One region of the Kiloniella antarctica genome, then DNA from elsewhere that is predicted to be linked to it. Evidence: riboswitches for the same ligand, from Rfam matches in the RefSeq annotation. Region 1 holds a riboswitch; each other region holds the start of a gene.
The links. Region 1 has a riboswitch for cobalamin ahead of ACFSKO_RS02725 (DUF4198 domain-containing protein). Riboswitches for the same ligand answer to the same signal wherever they lie in the genome.
Positions count from the first base shown of each region.

Region 1 (3,121 bases):
AACCCAGAGTAAGCCACCTTCTTCGACCTGTGCATTGGTACCGTCTGGTGCAATGAGCGTTTTACCATTATCAACCAGAGCCGCGAAACCCCACCAGCCAGCTTTTGGCATAGCGTAGTGAAAGATGCCATTTACATCTGCGCGGACAACTTGGGTTATGAAAGGGGTGGCGGGGATCTTAACATTTCCCTGACCTCTATACTCAATTTCAACCAGTGCATTGGCTTCTGGCTGACCATTGTTGAGGACTTGCCCTGAGAAAAGATTGTTTGTCCACAATCCGTAAGGGCGGCTGAGAGGCATGATTTCTACGGGCAAACCTACAGGCGTTTCCCACCCGTTCTCAAGGCCATAGGCATTCACGATAACTTTTGTATAGTGAATAATCATTGCTTGTTCTTCCGCTTCCCAATAGGGGGCGGGGGTCAGGAAGAAGGTATAATCTCCCGCACGTTTAATCTTATGCTGAGCTTTGAAAGACGATACGTTCGCCGGGTTCAATTTTCCTTTTAGTCGGGTGGATTCAAGTTCTGACGTTAGGTCATGTTTTACACCCGCAATCTGAACACCAAACTGTTCGGGAGTTTGCATGTCCATCAAGGGAGCCCCCTCCATTGGATGGGTAAATCTGATGTCAAAGGTTAGGGTGCTGTGCTTACTTTTTGAGATAAAAGGCTGAGAGGGAATTAATTCTAAAAAGTGGGCATTGGCAAAAGATGTTGTTAGAGCCAATGGTGGTAAGCTCATGACAAGCATGAGAGATAATCGTATCAAAAACATGGTACGCGCCTTGTCAAAATAGTTATGACAATGTTCAAAAGCTCATATGTTGTGAGATTTCGACCATCATCGACAGGCACGCCACACGACGGAAAACCGCCCTAATGAATGACCTCGTTCATTAGAATAGGTGACGTTACGGCGGCAGGTCTTCTGGCTATAGGTTCCGGTGAAAAAGAACCGACACAGTTGCGAGGACAGCTACGGCTCAAGATCCCCTGATGGGCAGATCATTCCGTATTCCCTATTATTCCCAAGTCAAATTTACACTTGGAAAACCGACACGGGCGCAGTCTGTCAATCTTGAGTGAGAAGGTCAATCAGTAAAACCATCTCGGATGGCATTCTTTTCAGACATCAAAATTACAAGCATTTCACCTTGTGTTCTAAAATCTTCTACGGTTCTAATTTGGATTAAAACAGACTCATTAGCATGACGGGGTAAAATTCCAGGACGTCGTTAATCTCGCTTGCACTTTTTTTTTGTCTGCATAAACTGCGGCTATGCATGGTTCCCCAAGAGTGAAGTCGCTCGGGGATTAAAAGGGAACACGGATTAATTTACCCATCAGGGAATTTCAAGCCGTGGCTGCCCCCGCAACTGTGAACGGTGAGTTCTTACCAATTATGATCACTGGCAAAGAGCCGGGAAGGTCTGGTGATAGAGCTACGATCCGTGAGCCAGGAGACCTGCCGGCATAATGTCACTAAACCGTAGGGCGGGGAGCACCATCGGTGACGGACATCCGTTTGTGGCGTGCCTTTGAGCCGAGCTACTGGATCATGAATAATCAGGTTTAACCTGAGGATTTATGTCGATGGGATGTCTAAAATCTCTCTTTAATCCACTATGCTTCAATAGGAACGTTGCCGTTGACTAATAAGTTGACGGCTGGGAGATATTAAACGAGATGAAAAAAGTTCTCTTTTGTAGTGTTATCGCCGCTGGCCTGACAGCTTTTATTACTGGTGCACAAGCGCACTTCCAATTGATTTATACACCTGAAACCATGCTTGAAAAAGGTGGAAAACTCACTCTTAAAATGCCGTTTACACATCCCGCAGAATCGGGTCACGTTATGGATATGGGCATACCAGAAGAATTCTATTCTATCCGTAAAGGTAAAAAGACGGACTTGATGGATAAGCTTAAAATCATTGAGTGGACCAGTAATGAAAACACTGGAAAAGCCTATGAAGCAGAAGTGAAATTACGTGGTCTTGGCGACAATGTGTTCGTGCTTAAACCGACGCCATTTTATGAAGCAAGTGAAGACATCTATATTCAGCAAATTACAAAGTCTTATGTAAATGTTGGTGACCTTCCAACTGATTGGTCAGAAGTTCAAGGGTTGAAAGCTGAAATTCGCCCGCTTACCAAACCTTATAACGTCATTGCTGGGGGTACTTTTACAGGGGTGGTTCTCTCCGAAGGTAAGCCTGTTCCTTTTGCTGAAATCGAAATCGAATACATTAATTTCCCGGCTGATATTGAAAACAATAAATTTGCTGATGTAGGGATGATTTCCTCGCCGTCTCATGCCATTCGTTCTGATGCTTCAGGTACGTTTACATTTGGAGTTCCAAAAGCAGGGTTTTGGGGAATTGCAGCTCTTGGTGCCGGACCGGATACGGAGCATGAAGGCAAAGAGCTTTCACAAGATGCTGTTATTTGGATTCAAGCTCGTGATGTCGATTAAAGATTGGACGAGCGATGCATATCGTTGATGGTGCTTTATCAAATCCGGTGTTGATTGGTGGCGGCATTCTTGCCGCCGCTGGTGTCGCCTATAGTTTGAAAAAACTAGAACCTGAAGATCTTCCGCGTGTAGGGGTTCTCTCGGCAGTATTTTTTGTGGTTTCACTTATTCATGTTCCTCTTGGGTTTTCCTCCGTGCATTTGATCCTGAACGGATTGCTCGGAATTATTCTTGGGTGGGCTGCGTTTCCTGCACTTGCAGTTGCACTGCTATTACAAGCTATCTTCTTTGGCTTTGGCGGATTAACCGTTCTTGGTGTTAATGCCGTTAATATTGCTTTCCCGGCAGTTATGGTTTTTTATCTTTGTCGGTGGGGGTTGAATGCAGAACGTTATAAACTTGCAAAGCTGGTTGCTGATGGGTTGTTTGCGGTCTTCTTTGTTACCTCGGTATGGGCTGGTTTTGCACTGTTTGAAGCCTATCAGGTTGAGGGCGCAACATGGCGAGTTTCCATAAATGGAATCTCTTTGATGTTGTTTGCCTTGGTTATGATCGGCGGATACGTGCTGTATCGTCGGGGAATCCTGTCTGTCGCTGGGTTCTGGGGGTTTCTCGGAGGTTCGCTTTCTATTTTCTTTACC
Region 1 is NZ_JBHUII010000001.1:563,867-566,987, reverse strand. It holds gene ACFSKO_RS02730 (DUF4198 domain-containing protein) at 1-780, opposite strand, end outside; cobalamin riboswitch at 907-1,078, opposite strand; cobalamin riboswitch at 1,272-1,492, shown strand; gene ACFSKO_RS02725 (DUF4198 domain-containing protein) at 1,692-2,480, shown strand; gene cbiM (cobalt transporter CbiM) at 2,495-3,121, shown strand, end outside.

Region 2 (3,121 bases), on a different contig from region 1:
GTCAGGTTCCTTTTATCAGTAGAATATGAGTAATGCGGTATGTCTTGCGTAATGAGCTTTTCGCAAATGATTTTGATCTTTGATCTAAATTCAGGCCCTAGATTCCCAGCAATAAATGCCAAAGGAATTGCTTTGTAATAATAACTTTCCGAATTAGATTTATGAAAGCATTCGTCTGATTTTTTTAGGAAAATCTTAAATTTAAGTGTAACAATACAAGGTGAGTTCTTATCTCTATCTTCACTTGAATAAGCAAAATTATTTTTTTCTATAGCTTTGCATGACCCATTGTTTATCCAATGCTCCAACCCAAAATCAGGGAGAGCTTTTAATATATTTATTGGTTCCATCAAATTCGTGATTTTGTCTTTGCTAACCGTTCGCCATATGACTTGAAGATAGGAGTTCATAATACACTTAATCTGTTTTCTTACGTTAAGAAATCATTTATTTTTTAGTTTTTACTGGAAAATACAAAGGACAATAAAATTCTGTGTCTTCAAAGAGAAGACCCCACCCAAAAAGGGCGAGATCTTCTCTAAAATGAGGGCTTTCACACCAAAGTTTTAGGTTACTTTGCAACATCCCCGGAATGTTTCCACAAAGCTCCAGAGGTCCACCCAAGAATAACCCAGAATATGGCGCTCACCACAATCGAAGCTGCAACAAATTGCCCTGCAAGTTCAGGCGGAGCATTCCCACCTATTTCTGTGGGTTGTGGAGCCCCGATAACATGGGGCAGGATAATTAAGAGAAGCCCAAGTAAATAGATCGGAGTCTTACTGCCAAAAATCATTACCCACAACCCCACACCGGTTGCAACAGACGTTGCTATCCACCAAGTTTGGCGAAGTGATAGGTCTGCGGCCATACTGCCAGGGACTTCAGGAGGAAGCCCTAGAGAAGGTGCCAAGGTAAAAACAGCAAAACCAGCCAAACCCCAAATTACACCACGCCGACCGGAAAGTTTCTCCCCGGAAAAGGTGAAACAAGCAACAAGAATAGCGGCAAAGCCAACGCCCGTCAGTATATTAGCCAATGAGGTAAAGAACGTACGCTCAAGCCTATTGTTAGGTCCCCATTCTTCCTGACCATCTTCTGAATCTGTATCGGCCAGATATATCTGGCCTTGAGTATCGCTGTGCACATTGGCCTTTTTTACCCCCCCTTGAGTAGCATCTTGTAAAAGAGTGTGGTGATTTTCTCCACTGTTTTCGTACTCTTCTGCATATAGGATAATTGGTGTTGTGGTGAATTCGTGTACAACAGACACAAGTATTCCTGCCACCAATCCGGCAATGATTGCCGTTGACATTATTCTTTTCAACATATCGATCTCGCTAACGGATATTTCTCCGTTTCAAAATTAATGGCAGGGAAATGCGTAAGAATGGCGAGTGTCATGTGCGGCATTGTGTAGACTTGCTGATTGGGCAAAGCCAACTCCATATACCATAAATATGCCAAACATCATTGCAACAGCAGCAGCCATAACAGCATTAGTGCGAGATTGTGAAACAACAGAAGACGCTGAATTTATTGATAAGTTCATAATTTTCTCCATGTACCGTTAACACCCGTCGGTAAGGTAACGTTGATAAGATCGACTGGTAGGTCTCCTGGCTTCCGGATCTTTATGGCAAGCTCCTTCCCAGCCTTGCGGCCAGTGGGTTTAACTTGCAATTCCCCGTATACAGTTGCGGGCGCAGCTACGGTTAAAAGTTCCCTGATGGGTAAACTCCTCCGTATTCCCTATTAACCCCCAGATATTTAACCTTTATGGGGGACCAGATACATATAAATATATATATCCCAAACTACTCATTTTTTGAAGTATTCGTCTACTTTTTTCTTATTATCACTAAGATAATACGCATTATACTCCGCTTATTTTTGTGTTATTGACAGAAAATAGAGTGATTTGAGCATAAATATAAAATATAGCTTGAGGACTGTACATGGTCACAACGGATCGAGGCGTAAGAATAATATCATTGGTGGTCTCTGTTCAAGCTGCCAGTATGCTGTGCGCAGCATTTATCAGACCCATTTCTCTTTGATATAATGGAATTTCTCTGGACCAAATAGAGACACAAAAGAGTGCTGGAACCACTTAAAGAAGACGTGATAAATCGTTACGTAGAGGCAACTTGCGAGGGGTATACCCAAAACCAAATTTCACCTTGATCCAGCTCAACAACAGGCACCTTTAATCCATGCTACTTTACACTAGAAATTCCCGGCAACAGGTAAAAGAAAACCTAATGTTGATATTTACAGATTACACTTATTAAACGAATACAATGAAATATAAAATTTTTGAAGAGTTTAAGAATATGAAAGTGAAAAACAAATACCAAATTATTTTTGTACTCGGATTTGTGGTACTGGTAGGAGGAGTTTTTGCTAATAACATAATTGAAAATATGTCTGATTCGGAAGGAATAAAAGTTCCTGAATTTTCTGTTATAGCCCAAAAAGGAAAAATTGCTTTCAATAACAGTTGTGCACAGTGTCACGGAAGCAATGGATCGGGAACAAGTAATGGCCCTCCGTTAATCCATAATATTTATAATCCAGGTCATCATGGCGATCAATCGTTCATACTGGCATCAAAGAACGGAGTACGACAGCATCACTGGAAATTTGGTAACATGCCGCCTCAGCGGCAAGTCCAGCTGGTAGACGTCCAAAACATCATCCGCTATATTCGTGAAATTCAAGAAGAGAATGGGATACTCTATCAGAAGCATACCATGTAAGAGAATATTCTAAAGGTAGAAACTTGATTGAAAATTTAGTCAAAATTATACAGGTATTAATGCTTTCGGATTAAAATATATTAAGATCTGAAATTTTTGTGCCCATATAATTTCAGACATTCTTATTCCAATCGAGATCGAAAGACTATCTTATGGCTGATGATACGACCAGTGAAGAAGAATTAGAAGTCGAGGCCCGACCTAAAGGTGGATTATCTGGTAAGAAGCTTGTCTTGTTCGTTGCCTTACCCATTCTAATTCTTGCTGCTGCTGCTGCAGGGGCATATTTCACAGGTATGTTTGCACCAAAAGAAGCTGTGGAAGAAGAAATTGTCGAGGAAGTTGTACCTGTAATTGGC
Region 2 is NZ_JBHUII010000013.1:31,494-34,614, forward strand. It holds gene ACFSKO_RS18765 (CbtA family protein) at 572-1,330, opposite strand; gene ACFSKO_RS18770 (CbtB domain-containing protein) at 1,367-1,552, opposite strand; cobalamin riboswitch at 1,593-1,807, opposite strand; gene ACFSKO_RS18775 (c-type cytochrome) at 2,304-2,762, shown strand; gene ACFSKO_RS18780 (flagellar basal body-associated FliL family protein) at 2,915-3,121, shown strand, end outside.
Region 2: linked by a shared signal. The riboswitch ahead of ACFSKO_RS18770 (CbtB domain-containing protein) and the one ahead of ACFSKO_RS02725 (DUF4198 domain-containing protein) in region 1 are both predicted to bind cobalamin.

Region 3 (3,121 bases), on a different contig from region 1:
TAAGATATCATTGTACATATCCTGCATCGATACCTTTGGCTTGCCCCCGATATGAATACAGGATTCCGTGAGTTCGTACACCTTGATGCCAAAAGGATTGAGGCTCTCTGGCGTCACTTCACCACCAACCTTCATGCCATAGTTCCAGCCTGCAAAATAAAAATCCGCATCAGCCCCAACCAGAACTTCTTTCGATGGGTATTTTTCTGAAAGCTCCGGCAGTTCTGCTACGCCTTCACGCATTTTTTCATCCAGCGTTTTCCATCCGGAAATCCCGGTATAGCCCACCATTTTGTCCCGCAGGCCAAGAACCAGCATCATTTCAGTGAGATTTACATCATTGGAAACCGCCGACTTTGGCGCTGCGTCAAAAACAACTTCTCGATCACAGCTTTGTACACTCACAGGATAGTCGGCAGCACGGACAGCGGTTGTCGATAATGCCAGAACAAAGGCCGAGGCTGAAAGGCTCATACAGGATATATATTTACGCATGGGTATTCTCCAAAACAGGTCGCTAATAGCGAGCAAGATACTTAAAGGTGATAGGTAAAGTGGTTCTCACCACTGGGTTCCAGTCGCTCGATCCGGGCATTGACGTGAAAAGCACGGGTGATCAGTTCTTCGCTCAGCACCGTTTCGGGTGGACCGAAAGCCAGGCTGTGTCCCTTGGACAGGACCAACACGTCATCGGTGTATGTGTTGGCCAGATTGAGATCATGCAAAGAGGTAATAATCGTCAGCCCCAGGCCCCGGATCAGGGTCAGAACCTCCAGCTGGTGCCTAATATCAAGGTGATTGGTCGGCTCATCCAAAATGAGGATTTGGGGTTCTTGTGCCAATGCACGGGCAACCATGACTCGTTGCCTTTCGCCTCCTGAAAGCGTGCCAAATGATCGGTCAGCAAAGCCGCACAAATCGAGTTTAGACAGTGCTGATGTGACAATCTCGGCATCGCGTGCGCCATAGCCGGACAGGCCGCTGCGATGCGGCGTACGGCCAAGCGCAACAATTTCCCGCACATTGAGGGCAAAGTCTGTCGGTTGTTCCTGAAGGACAGCGGCTATGCGTTGCGCAGCAGCCTTGGCCCCCATGGCATGGATATCTTCACCATCAACCAGAACCTGCCCGGTTCGAGGACGGTAATAGCGATACAGCAACCGCAACAGGGTCGATTTTCCTGCACCATTGGCCCCAACGACGCCAAGTATGCGTCCGGCACCAACCTTAAAGCTGGTTTCATGCAGGATAACCTCGCGCCCGTTTGGCCCCCAGGACAGGTTACAGGCCTCTAAAGCCGTTTTATTCATGTAACAGGATTTCTTATCTAATTCACGACAAATAAATACGTAATGTTATAACATTACTATCCATATTTATCAACAAAGACAAGACCATCTCTGAAAAGAGTGTTGGCTCTCTATTCGCTGCGTCGTGCTAAAAGCTAGACGTGCAAACGTTTTACAAAATTTTGATAAGAGATATCGATATCGCGCAATCAGTTTCATGGCACCCTCCGTGCACGCACGAGGAGGATCGAAAACCGATGTGATGTGACGCAAAAGAGCCTGTCGCCATGTCTATCATCCTTTCCGAGGCACCCCGCCCGGTTTGAGTTAATAACACGATGGCAGGTCTCCTGACTTATGGATCAAAGCTTCTCTGAACCTTCCCGGATTTTAGTAATCCAGTGGTACTCTCAGAGCGGCTAACCACATACAGTTGCGGGGGCAGTCACGGAATTGGCACCTATGAGGTTACACCTTACCGTATTCCCTTTTCATCCCGGATTCAGCTTAGATATCCAGAAACCATCACGCAGATGGTGACAAAAAATATTATGAAACACAAGTGCAAAACCGACGGGTTTTAACCCTGCCATACCCAAATGCAATCAGAGAACTAACTTTCCGCTAAAACTGGTAAAAATCTGGCCTAATCTTTTAGCCAAACAAGAATATTCTGCCTAAAAGGGTTATCTAAATGCTGCAATTGTACTTTTAATGCCCATATATCGAAATATGCCGATATGCGGGCCAGTCTCACGCCTATTTAAACCAGTGTTGAGTTCGATTAATCAACGCAACCAGTGAAAGCATGACAGGAACTTCGACTAACACACCAACAACTGTGGCCAAAGCGGCACCAGAGTTTAGGCCAAAAAGCGAAATTGCAACGGCAACAGCTAATTCAAAGAAATTCGATGTACCAATAAGACAAGCAGGAGCCGCGATATTGTGCGGAAGCTTCATCCATTTGGCTGCAAGGTAGGCAATAATAAAAATTCCATACGTTTGTATCAACAAAGGTATGGCAATTAATCCAATAGTCTCTGGTTCCGAAATAATTGTATTTGCTTGAAACCCAAACAATAGAACAACGGTTGCGAGTAATCCGATAACTGACCAAGGTTTCAACCTTGCCAGAAAGTCATTTAAGGGTTGCTCATTATTACCTTTGTTCAAAATTTTGCGCGTAAACACACCTGCAATTAATGGCAACAACACGTAAAGAGCAACTGAGATTAATAATGTTTCCCACGGCACCTGAACGTCACTTATTCCAAGTAAAAATGCTGAAATAGGCGCAAACGCAAAAATCATAATCACGTCATTAACGGACACCTGAACCAAGGTATAATTAGGATCGCCTTTGGTTAGTTGCGACCAAACGAATACCATTGCCGTGCATGGCGCAACACCGAGTAAAATCATCCCCGAAATATATTCTTGTGCCGATGATGGATCGACCAAATCGGCAAATAAAATTTTGAAAAATAACCAACCTAATGCCGCCATCGTAAATGGCTTTACCAACCAATTAATCACAATGGTGAGCAGCAAGCCTTTAGGATTTCGGCCAACATCCTTTACGGCAGAGAAATCAATTTGCACCATCATTGGGTAAATCATCACCCAAATAAAAACAGCTACCACGATGTTGACGTGAGCAATTTCTAATCCAGCAACTTTTTGAAAAAGACTCGGTTGCCATAAACCCAATACGATTCCAACAACGATACAAAGGCCAACCCAAACGGACAAAAACCGCTCAAAAACACCCATTCTGTTTTACCTCAATCAGCATAAATATAATTTACAATAACGTGCTTTATTTCGAC
Region 3 is NZ_JBHUII010000004.1:618,127-621,247, forward strand. It holds gene ACFSKO_RS09970 (ABC transporter substrate-binding protein) at 1-495, opposite strand, end outside; gene ACFSKO_RS09975 (ABC transporter ATP-binding protein) at 537-1,310, opposite strand; cobalamin riboswitch at 1,613-1,831, opposite strand; gene arsB (ACR3 family arsenite efflux transporter) at 2,049-3,065, opposite strand.
Region 3: linked by a shared signal. The riboswitch ahead of ACFSKO_RS09975 (ABC transporter ATP-binding protein) and the one ahead of ACFSKO_RS02725 (DUF4198 domain-containing protein) in region 1 are both predicted to bind cobalamin.

Region 4 (3,121 bases), on a different contig from region 1:
TGTTCTATAAGTTGACGGGCAGTCAGCTCAGACACGATATCCCATTGGATAGTGAAGATGGGATCGTTATTAATTTTGTCGCGAAAGAACGAGAGAATACGGCCAAAGACGCGTGGGAGTTTCTTGTGGATGTTTTTACCGCAGAATTTGATGACTCAGTTATCGCGGTTGATAACGGCCAAATACGCGGGTTTCATCCGATAAAAAACACGGGACCAAGACAAGAGAAACGTTATTTGGGTGTTCAGGATGGGTACTTTGAAGCAATCATGAATATAGAAATGAATTTGATTGTCCCGCTGGATCGTGCTCCGGGTCAGGTAGTTTCCGATTAGTATCGTGTTTTTAGTGGACTAATTTTGATATGAACACCCGACCCCAATATGTTTGTGGGGCCGGGTGCTTTTCTTAAAGCTGTTACTTATTTGCGGTATTGCCCATCTTCGATTGACCTTTGATTTTGTTCCAGGGTTTCGAGCAGGCTGGTGGCAAAGGGATCGTCAGCGGTTTTATCAAACTCTTCAAAGTTGACGACATCGGCCATGGGCAGTCGCGGTAACCATCCTGCCAATTGTAGTTCAGGTTTATCAAAGAACTCAGACACATATCCCAAACAGAGATAGGCCACAGGCGTCACTCGTTTGGGCAGTTTGAGGATTTGTTTTAATTTTTTCTGATCCAGAATACTAACCCATCCAACACCGACGCCTTCTGAGCGGGCGGCAAGCCAGAGGTTTTGTACAGCGCACACGGTACTATAGAGATCCATGGCCTTAATATGGGTGCGCCCGATCACGATAGGTCCGGTGCGGTCCTTGTCACAGGTGATACAGATATTAAGCGGAGATTCCTTGATCCCTTCGAGTTTGAGGTTTTTGTAAGTATCACGTTTTTCCCCCTCAAACATATCTGCGGCTTCGTCGTGGGCCTTTTTAAACAGATTATGTACCCGTTGTTTGGTCTCATCCTTTCGGATCAGAATGAAATTCCACGGCTGCATAAACCCGACAGAGGGCGCATAGTGGGCGGCGGTTAATATCCGGCTCAAGACTTCTTCGGGAACGGGTTTTGATGTAAACTGCCCGCGTACGTCACGCCGGGAAAAGATGGTTTGGTAAAGCGCGTCGCGTTCTGCTTCGCTAAAACTATGATCTGTAAAGGCAGGATTGTTATAGTTGGGGGTGGAAGCAGTATTGTTTTTGGTATGTATGTTTTCATTAAAAACTGTCTGGTCGCGCGTTTCCATTTCAGTCCCCTTAATGGAAAGTTAAAGCAGCGTTTGTCCACACGCTGCATAAGGCTCTCCAGGCCGGTCTTCTGACTTGGGTTCGCATCGGTCCTGTCCCTTCCCGGATCTCTATAAAACACCAGTGGGTAACTTACAGGACCAATCCCCCTTACAGCGTTGGGCACGTGACGGAATTCCACCGCCTTCCCGATTATCCTCGTCCAGTTTACAAACTTTTTGAGACACCTGAAGATATGATCAAAGCCGGAATTATGCCCCGGCAGTTTCTGTTTTTATCTTAAGGTAATGGGAAGCGTCCTTGAGCTTGATCAAGGATGGGGAGGGCCACCAATATAATTTTTGATCGGAAGGAAGTTTCTATCCTGCTTCCGGTAACCTTTTACGTAAAGCCTCAATCACTTTGGTTTCGGCAGACGCAGCATAACCATCGTCCATGGCAGCTTGGAAGGCGTTTAGTGTTGCTTTGCCTATTTCGGGATTGAGGCCAAGTTTTTGGGCGTATTTCAGACCGTAATCTGTGTCTTTCAGACGCCATTTCGTGGAAAACAGCACGTCTTTTTCGTGGGCGCCTTCGACCATTAGGGGAGCGTTGCGGGCCACTTGTGGGCTGCCACAGCCGCCTGAGGCTAAAGCCATGGCAACGAGGTTGAGGTCGAGACCAGCACGTTCGGCGGTAATCAAGCCTTCAGCGGCGGCGGCAATCTGAATTGATCCCATCAGATTTACGATAAGTTTATAAGCTGAGCCAGATCCTATCGGGCCAAAGTGGATCTGGTCCCTTGAAAGGGGCGTGAGCAAAGGCATGGCTTTGTTGATGGTTGATTGCGCGCCGCCTAGAAACAGGGTGAGGAGACCACTTGCGGCGGCTTCTGGAAGGCCGGTTACAGGACAGTCGAGGTAATCAAGTCCGGCTTCTTTTGCCTGCTCTGAGAGTTCCACAACCCAATCGTGGGACAGGGTTGAACACTCGATCGCAAGCGCTCCCGGTTTTAGATCTGCGGACAGAATACCACTTGTACCAGACCACAACGCGCGCGAGGCGACATCATCCCCAACCATAACAAAGATCGCATCGGCCCCGATCGCGGCTTCTGCGGGGCTTGATGCAAGGGTTGCTCCGCGTTCTATCAAAGGTTCGGCACGGGACGTGGTACGGTTATAGACATGGACATCGTGGCCCGCATCGATCAAGCGCCCGGCCATACCCGTGCCCATTAAACCCGTTCCAATAAATGCAATGCGTGCCATGTGACTGTTCCAAAATGATATTTTAAATCTGGTAGGAACGGTAAAAGACAAGCGCCGGCATTGAAAGATAAAAGTGGTTTCTTAGAGGTTGGTTAATGTCGGAATGCACCCGAGAGGCTGAATTTAGGATTTAGACGTCAGGATTTTATAGCTGGCAAAACAGAAAAAAGCCCCCAATCCAGCTTCAATCCACCTGCGGGCCTTTTGATAGGCGCCGACCATAGGTGCAGTTGAAAAGGCAATAGCGTAAGTCATGTGACCAAATATGGATATCAGGGTTGTGCCAAAAACGATGGAGCATCCAACCCAAAGCGGGGCAGAGGCATCAACAGCCAAAGACATCACAGCAACCCAGGTCAGGGCTGCCTTTGGATTTGTCATCTGGATCAACAAACCCCGGCGGTAATAAGCAGCTGGTCTGCCTGTAATGCCGAGATCAGTCGCAACAATTTTCTTGGTCGTGGTCGCAGATCGGAAAGACTTGAACGCCAGCCAGAGCAGATAAGTCGCACCAAAAATTTTGATGGCAAACATGACCGAGGCATAAAGGGACAACACAGTGGTAAAGCCCCAAAATGCCAGTAATCCCCAAAAGAAGGTTCCTGTGGCCACGCCAAGTGCAAG
Region 4 is NZ_JBHUII010000004.1:397,185-400,305, reverse strand. It holds gene ACFSKO_RS08855 (hypothetical protein) at 1-335, shown strand, start outside; gene bluB (5,6-dimethylbenzimidazole synthase) at 422-1,246, opposite strand; cobalamin riboswitch at 1,291-1,493, opposite strand; gene ACFSKO_RS08845 (NAD(P)-dependent oxidoreductase) at 1,607-2,497, opposite strand; gene ACFSKO_RS08840 (LysE family translocator) at 2,621-3,121, opposite strand, start outside.
Region 4: linked by a shared signal. The riboswitch ahead of bluB (5,6-dimethylbenzimidazole synthase) and the one ahead of ACFSKO_RS02725 (DUF4198 domain-containing protein) in region 1 are both predicted to bind cobalamin.